2 regions of the Streptomyces sp. NPDC002776 genome follow, and region 2 is predicted to be linked to the other one. Evidence: riboswitches for the same ligand, from Rfam matches in the RefSeq annotation. Region 2 holds a riboswitch; the other holds the start of a gene.
The links. Region 2 has a riboswitch for cobalamin ahead of ACWD11_RS04405 (cobalamin biosynthesis protein). Riboswitches for the same ligand answer to the same signal wherever they lie in the genome.

Region 1: another riboswitch for cobalamin. It lies ahead of ACWD11_RS00430 (ribonucleoside-diphosphate reductase subunit alpha); the one in region 2 lies ahead of ACWD11_RS04405 (cobalamin biosynthesis protein).

Annotation. Positions count from the first base shown of each region.
Region 1 is NZ_JBSFVG010000001.1:85,697-89,980, forward strand. It holds gene mctP (monocarboxylate uptake permease MctP) at 1-1,425, shown strand, start outside; gene ACWD11_RS00425 (GNAT family N-acetyltransferase) at 1,499-2,005, shown strand; cobalamin riboswitch at 2,058-2,182, shown strand; gene ACWD11_RS00430 (ribonucleoside-diphosphate reductase subunit alpha) at 2,305-4,284, shown strand, end outside.
Region 2 is NZ_JBSFVG010000002.1:59,978-64,261, reverse strand. It holds gene ACWD11_RS04410 (cobyric acid synthase) at 1-1,331, opposite strand, end outside; gene ACWD11_RS04405 (cobalamin biosynthesis protein) at 1,328-2,269, opposite strand; cobalamin riboswitch at 2,392-2,531, opposite strand; gene ACWD11_RS04400 (hypothetical protein) at 2,739-2,960, opposite strand; gene ACWD11_RS04395 (inorganic phosphate transporter) at 2,992-4,224, opposite strand.

The DNA.
Region 1 (4,284 bases), on a different contig from region 2:
CTCGGCGGCGACCTGTACACGGCGTACACCTTCGTGGCGGTCCCGGCGGCGATCTACGCGGCCGGCGCGGCGGGCTTCTTCGCTGTGCCGTACACGATCCTGGTCTACCCGCTGATCTTCACGTTCCTGCCCCGCCTGTGGTCGGTCTCCCACAAGCACGGGTACGTGACGACGTCGGACTTCGTGCGCGGCCGCTTCGGCTCCAAGGGCCTGTCGCTGGCGGTGGCCCTGACCGGCATCCTCGCCACCATGCCGTACATCGCGCTGCAACTCGTCGGCATCCAGGCGGTGCTGGACGTGATGGGCGTCGGCGGCGGGGAGGACACCAACTGGTTCATCAAGGACCTGCCGCTGCTGATCGCGTTCGGTGTGCTGGCCGCGTACACCTACTCCTCGGGGCTGCGCGCCCCGGCGCTGATCGCCTTCGTCAAGGACACCCTGATCTACCTGGTGATCGCGGTGGCGATCATCTACATCCCGATCAAGCTGGGCGGGTTCGACGACATCTTCGCCGACGCGGGCGAGAAGTTCACCACCACCGGGGTGGGCGGTCTCGTCCCACCGGAGGCCGGCCAGTGGACGTACGCCACCCTGGCGCTGGGCTCGGCGCTGGCGCTGTTCATGTACCCGCACTCGATCACCGCGACCCTCTCCTCCGGGAGCCGTGAGGTGATCCGCCGCAACACCACGATCCTGCCGCTGTACTCGCTGATGCTCGGTCTGCTCGCGCTGCTCGGCTTCATGGCGATCGCGGCCGGGGTGAAGGTGGACAACGGCCAGCTGGCGATCCCGCAGCTGTTCGAGAACATGTTCCCGGACTGGTTCGCGGGCGTGGCCTTCGCGGCGATCGGCATCGGCGCCCTGGTGCCGGCGGCCATCATGTCCATCGCGGCGGCGAACCTCTTCACCCGCAACATCTACAAGGACTTCATCAGGCCGGACGCCACCCCGCAGCAGGAGACCAAGGTCTCCAAGATCGTGTCCCTGCTGGTGAAGGTGGGCGCGCTGGCCTTCGTCCTGACGATGGACAAGACGGTCGCCATCAACTTCCAGCTGCTGGGCGGCATCTGGATCCTGCAGACCTTCCCGGCCCTGGTCGGCGGCCTGTTCACCCGCTGGTTCCACCGCTGGGCGCTGCTCGGCGGCTGGGCGGTCGGCATGCTCTACGGCACGGTGGCGGCGTACGGTGTCGCCTCGCCGACGCAGAAGCACTTCGGCGGCTCGTCGAAGGAGATCCCCGGCATCGGGGAGATCGGCTACATCGGCCTGACGGCGTTCGTGCTGAACCTGGTCGTCACCGTGGTCCTGACCTTCGTCCTGAGGGCGGCGAAGGCCCCCGAGGGCATCGACGAAACGAGCCCCGAGGACTACACGGCGGACGCGGGCGATCCGGGCGTGCAGAAGGAACTGAAGCCGATTCCCTGACCGGGAACCCCACCCGCAGCGGGCCGCCGAAATGCAGGACATCGGCGGCCCGTCGTCGTCCACACTCGACCGCATGGACTTCCAGATCCGGCCGGTGGAACCCGCCGAACACGACGAACTGGGCGAGATCACCGCCCGCGCCTACCTCCAGGACGGCCTCCTCACCTTCGGCGAGGCCGACTGGTACCTCGGCGAACTCCGCGATGTCGCCAAGCGGGCGGCGGCCGCCGAGGTCCTGGTGGCCGTGGAGTGCGACCGGCTCCTCGGCGGCGTCACCTTCGTGCCGGCCGGCGGCCCCATGGCCGATCTCGCCCGCCCCGGGGAGGCGGAGATCCGCATGCTGGCGGTGGCGCACGCGGCCCGCGGCCGGGGCGTGGGAGAAGCCCTCGTGCGCGCCTGCGTCGACCGGGCGCGCACGACGACGGGGTGCACGGGCATCGTCCTGTCCACCCAGGCCCTGATGCACACCGCCCACCGCATCTACGAGCGCCTCGGCTTCCGGCGCGCCCCGGAACGCGACTGGAACCCCATCCCGGAGCACGGCGACTTCACTCTCCTCACCTATGAGTTGACGCTCTGAAGCCGACGCGACACAACATCTGGGGGTGACATCGCGGGGCGGCACAAGATGTATGCTCGTGCTCGCTGTCGCCGCAGGGGAATCCGGTGCGAATCCGGAACTGTCCCGCAACGGTGTACTTGGGCACATCTGTGCCCGATCGTCAGTCCGAGGACCTGCCGACAGCGCACCCGGCCGTCCGGTCCGGGTGCCAGACGTCCGGGCCTCGGGGAATGGGCCGGTGGACGCGACGCCGCGTGCGCTCGTGAGCTGCCTCCTGCCCTCCGCAAGGCCCCGTGCCGAGCGAGGGAGAGCCCCCAGTGACCATCGCGCCAGCCGACCCGGCTTCAGCTTCAGCCGCCCAGGTGGAGACCGACGGTCCCGGAACCGCGCTGCTGCGGACCCTGACCGAGCTGACCGCCGACCTCCCCGACGCCGACCCCGGCCGGGTCGCCGCCGCCGCGCTGCGCGGCCGGTCCGCCCGCGCGGACGAGGCGGAGTTGCGCGAGCTGGCCACCGAGGCGGCGGCCGGGCTCATCTCCGAGGACCCCGCCTACTCCCGGCTGGCCGCCCGGCTGCTCACCCTCGGCATCCGCGAGGAGGCCGCCTCCCAGGGCGTCACGTCCTTCACCGGGTCGGTCGCGGTCGGCCACCGGGAGGGACTCATCGCCGACCGGACCGCGGAGTTCGTACGGATCCACGCCGAGCGCCTGGACGCGCTGGTCGACCCGGGCGCCGACGACCGCTTCGGTTACTTCGGACTGCGCACCCTGCACAGCCGGTACCTCCTGCGGCACCCCCTCACCCGCAAGGTCGTCGAGACCCCCCAGCACTTCCTGCTCCGCGTCGCCGCCGGTCTCGCCGAGGACGACACCGTCCGCGCGCTGGACGAAGTCGCCGCGCTCTACCGGCTCATGAGCCGTCTCGACTACCTCCCCTCCTCCCCCACGCTCTTCAACTCCGGCACCCGGCACCCCCAGATGTCGTCCTGCTACCTCCTCGACTCCCCCAAGGACGAGCTGGACTCCATCTACGACCGCTACCACCAGGTCGCCCGGCTCTCCAAGCACGCCGGCGGCATCGGGCTGTCGTACTCCCGCATCCGCGCCCGGGGTTCGCTGATCCGCGGCACCAACGGGCACTCCAACGGCATCGTCCCGTTCCTGAAGACCCTCGACGCCTCCGTCGCCGCCGTGAACCAGGGCGGCCGCCGCAAGGGAGCCGCCGCGGTCTACCTGGAGACCTGGCACTCCGACATCGAGGAGTTCCTGGAGCTGCGCGACAACACCGGCGAGGACGCCCGCCGTACGCACAACCTCAACCTCGCGCACTGGGTGCCGGACGAGTTCATGCGCCGGGTGAACGCCGACGAGCCGTGGAGCCTGTTCTCCCCCGCCGACGTGCCCGAGCTGGTCGACCTGTGGGGCGAGGAGTTCGACGCGGCGTACCGCAAGGCGGAGGCCGGCGGGCTCGCCCGCCGGACCATCCCCGCCCGTGACCTGTACGGCCGCATGATGCGCACCCTCGCGCAGACCGGCAACGGCTGGATGACCTTCAAGGACGCCGCCAACCGCACCGCCAACCAGACCGCCCTGCCGGGCCATGTGGTCCACTCCTCCAACCTCTGCACCGAGATCCTGGAGGTCACCGACGACGGGGAGACCGCGGTCTGCAACCTGGGGTCGGTGAACCTCGGTGCCTTCGTCGACCAGGGCGGCATCGACTGGGAACGCCTGGACGAGACGGTCCGTACGGCCGTCACCTTCCTCGACCGGGTCGTCGACATCAACTTCTACCCGACCGAGCAGGCGGGCCGCTCCAACGCCAAGTGGCGCCCCGTGGGCCTGGGCGCGATGGGCCTGCAGGACGTCTTCTTCAAGCTGCGGCTGCCCTTCGACTCGCCGGAGGCCAAGGCGCTCTCCACCCGGATCGCCGAGCGCGTGATGCTCGCCGCCTACGAGGCCTCCGCCGACCTCGCCGAGCGCAACGGCCCGCTGCCGGCCTGGGAGAAGACCCGTACCGCGCGGGGCGTCCTGCACCCCGACCACTACGACACCGAACTCACCTGGCCCGAGCGGTGGTCGGCGCTGCGCGAGCGGATCGCCGAGGTCGGGATGCGCAACTCCCTCCTCCTCGCCATCGCGCCCACCGCCACCATCGCCTCCATCGCCGGCGTCTACGAGTGCATCGAGCCGCAGGTGTCCAACCTGTTCAAGCGCGAGACGCTGTCCGGCGAGTTCCTCCAGGTCAACTCCTACCTGGTGCGGGAGCTGAAGGAGCTGGGCGTCTGGGACGCCCGC
Region 2 (4,284 bases):
GCCGCTACCTCCCGCAGGAACGCCCGGCGGAAACCGTCCGACTCCAGCGAGCCGTGCCAGTGCGTGCCCCAGGTCTGCCCGACCCGGCAGCCGTCTAGGAAGGGCTCGCCGCCCGCGACGGAAGCGACCCCGTGGTGGATCTCGTACCCCTCGACCCGCTCGCCGAGGGCTTCCCCCACCGGCCGGGTGAGGGTCTTCTCGCGCGCGAACCGCACCCGTACGGGCAGGACGCCGAGCCCTTCGACGCGGCCCCTGCGGCTCTCCACGTCGTCCTCGATGTGCTCGCCGAGCACCTGGAAGCCGCCGCAGATGCCGAGCACGGGCCGCTGTTCGGCGGCCCTGCGCACGAGGGCGTCGGCGAGCCCCCGCGCGCGCAGCCACTCCAGCGCCTTCACCGTGCCCCGGGTCCCGGGGACCACGACGAGGTCGGCGTCGGCCAGTTCCTCCGGCCGGTCCACGAACCGCACGACGACACCCGGCTCGGCGGCCAGCGCGTCGACGTCGGTGAAGTTGGACATGAGCGGGACCGCGCAGACGGCCACCCGCAGCACGTCCGCGCCGACGGGCGGGGCGACCACGGACTCCCGCACGGTCCCGCGCAGGGAGACGCGCAGTCCGTCCTCCTCGTCGATGCCGAGCCCGTGCCGGAAGGGCAGGACGCCGTACGTGCGGCGCCCGGTGAGGTCGTGCAGCATGTCGAGGCCGGGTTCCAGCAGCGAGACGTCACCGCGGAACTTGTTGACCAGGAACCCGGCGACGAGTTCCTGGTCCTCCCGGGAGAGGAGCGCCACCGTCCCGAAGAAGGAGGCGAAGACGCCCCCGCGGTCGATGTCACCCACCACCAGCACGGGCAGCCCGGCGCGGCGCGCGACGCCCATGTTGACGATGTCGGTGCGCCGCAGATTGATCTCGGCCGGCGAACCGGCCCCCTCGCAGATCACGGCGTCATACGTGCCCCGCAGCTCGGCGAGGCAGTCGAGCACGGTCCCGAGGAGCTGCTGCTGCCGCCCGCCGTGATAGCCGCGCGCGCTCAACTCGCCCACCGGCTTGCCCATGAGCACGACCTGACTGCTCTGCTCGCCGCCCGGCTTGAGCAGCACCGGGTTCATCAGCGCGGTCGGTTCGACGCGGCAGGCCTGCGCCTGCATGGCCTGCGCCCGGCCGATCTCGGCGCCCTCGCGGGTGACGAAGGAGTTCAGCGACATGTTCTGCGCCTTGAAGGGCGCGACCTTCACCCCCTGCCGGACCAGCCAGCGGCAGATCCCGGCGGTGACGACACTCTTGCCGGCGTCGGAGGTGGTACCGGCGACCAGGAGACCTCCGCCGTTCATGACCGCCTCCCCGCCACGACGCGGCGCGCGACGACGCTGACCGCCAGCGCCAGCCAGCTCACCCGCCGGGACAGCCGTACGGCCCGTTCGATGTCCCCGACCTCCACAGCACGCCCTTCCCCGTTCAGCACCGGCCGGTGCTCGATCCGTCCGCTGTACGACAAGGTCCCCCCGAGCCGCACCCCCAGCGCCCCCGCGAACGACGCCTCCACGGGCCCGGCGTTGGGGCTCGGATGCCGCGCCGCGTCAGCCCGCCAGGCCCGCACCGCACCTCGGGGATCGCCTCCGGCGACGGCGGCGAGTACGGCGGTCAGCCGCGCCCCGGGCCACCCGGCGACGTCGTCGAGGCGGGCGGAGGCCCAGCCGTAGCGCCGGTAACGGGGCGACTTGTGGCCGACCATGGCGTCGAGGGTGTTCACCGCCCGGAACCCGAGGAGCCCCGGCACCGAGCCCACGGCCCCCCACACCAGTGCTCCCACGACGGCGTCGGAGGTGTTCTCGGCGACGGACTCCACCACCGCCCGCGCGATCCCGTCGGCGTCCAGCGCCTGCGGATCCCGCCCGCACAGATGCGGCAGCCGCGCCCGCGCCGCCTCGACGTCCCCCGCCCGCAGCGCCCGCCCGACGGTCCGTGCCTCCCGCCCGAGCGAAGTCCCCCCGACCACCGCCCAGGTGGCGGCAGCGGTCAGCGCGACGGAAGCGGCGGGGGAGCGGCGTACCGCACGGGAGGCGAGCGCACCCACGGCGACGGCGCCACCGGCGCACACGGCGGTGTGCAGCGCGCCCCGGCCCCGGTCGTCCCGCCACAGCCGCCGTTCCACGGCGCTCGCGGCCCGCCCGAACACGGCGACCGGATGCCCGCGGCGGGGATCGCCGAGGATCAGGTCACCGAGGAGGCCGGCGGCGGCGCCGTACGCGAAGACGCGATCGGCCCGCATCGGCTCAGCCGGCCGACGGGTCGGCCGGAACCCCGGCGTCGGGGGTCGTGCATCTCGGAGCCTGTGTCAGACGGCAGCCGCGCATGGCGATATGTCCTCACTCAGGGTGTCCACGCCCTGGTTCGACTAGACCGGCGGTGAGAGTTCCTGGCTCCCGGGGCTTCCTACCCCGGTGACAGTGGCGGGACCGCGCCGGAATCGCACCGGCTTCCTCTCCTGCCGCCGTAAATGGCTCCGGCAGTCCACCACGGGCCCGGAACAGCCGTCAACTTGCTGTTGACCTGCGAGAGGAGAGTGTGCTGAGGCCCACACCGGGTCCGGCCGGGCGGGGTTGGCCCCTGGGGTCACCCGCCCCCGGCCGACTGCCCGCAAGTGCCTTGCGCGACCGCGCGCGTACGCGAAAGCGCCCTGCCCCGAACACCCCGTAAGGGGCACCGGAACAGGGCGCGAGCCCGTCGCGCGAGGCGCGTCAGACCACGATCAGATAGATCCCGTACGCCACAGCCGCCGCGCACGCCGCGAAACACGCGTACGCGCCGGTGACCGCCAGTCCCGCGGAGCCCCCCTGCTCCGCGGCCCGCTCGCGCCGCGTCAGACCCGCGATGCCGAGGGTGAACAGGGCCACCAGGGCCACGGTGACCACGAGGCTGACGCCGAAGACGGAGCCGAGAGCCGCCCAGTCGATCTTCATGATGCTGCTTCCTTGAGTATCCGGTCGGGGGTCAGACGCGGGCCGACGGCGTCGGGCCCCCGGCCGGGGCCGGGATCGTCGCCGCGAGCTCCTCGGTCACCGGGCCGGCGGGCGGCGGCGTGACGGCCGCCATCGCCGTGGTCACGACACCCGCGGGCTCCTCGGTCTCGTTGACGTTGGTGTGGTCGACGATCTCGCGGCGGGACACCTTCCAGATGGCCGCGCTGGAGCCGACCAGGAACACCGCCACGACCGCCGTGCCCCAGGGGCCGAAGTTCGTGACCCACTCGGCCAGCGCACCGACGAGCGCCGCGGCCGGCAGCGTCAGGCCCCACGCGACGAACATCCGCGTCGCCGTGGACCAGCGGACGACGCCGCCCTTGCGGCCGAGGCCCGCGCCCATCACCGCACCGGAGACGGAGTGCGTGGTGGAGAGGGAGAAACCGAGGTGGGAGGAGGCCAGGATGACCGTCGCCGCGCTGGTCTGGGCGGCGAAGCCCTGCTGCGGCTGGAGGTCGGTCAGGCCCTTGCCCATGGTGCGGATGATCCGCCAGCCACCGAGGTAGGTGCCGAGCGCGATGGCCACGCCCGCGGAGAGGATGACCCACATCGGCGGGTCCGAGTCGGGCGCCAGGGTGCCGCCGGCGACGAGGGCGAGGGTGATGATGCCCATCGTCTTCTGCGCGTCGTTGGTGCCGTGGGCGAGGGAGACCAGGCCGGCGGAGGCGATCTGGCCGGCGCGGTAGCCCTTCTCGGAGGACTGGCTGCCGTCGGCCTTCTTGCCCAGGGAGTACATCAGCTTCGTCGCGAGCATCGCCGCGAGGCCCGCGACCAGCGGGGCGGCGATCGCCGGGATGAGGACCTTGGTGACGAGCACGTCGCCGTGGACCGCGCCGACGCCCGCCGAGGCGATGGTCGCGCCGATCAGGCCGCCCATGAGGGCGTGCGAGGAGCTGGAGGGCAGACCGACCAGCCAGGTCAGCAGATTCCAGAGGATCGCCCCGACCAGCGCGGCGAAGATGACCTCGGGACGGATGCCGGTCTCGTCCACGAGACCTTTGGAGATCGTGTTGGCGACCTCCACGGAGAGGAACGCGCCGACAAGGTTCAGCACGGCGGACATGGCCACCGCGACCTTGGGCTTGAGGGCACCGGTCGAGATGGTCGTGGCCATCGCATTGGCGGTGTCGTGAAAACCGTTCGTGAAATCGAACGCGAGTGCGGTTATTACCACAATCGCGAGGATCAGCGAGAAGTTTTCCATTTACCCAGGCAATCGTTCGAGGTCATTGGCTGGACGAACGTAAGTAACCTGAGTGAACGG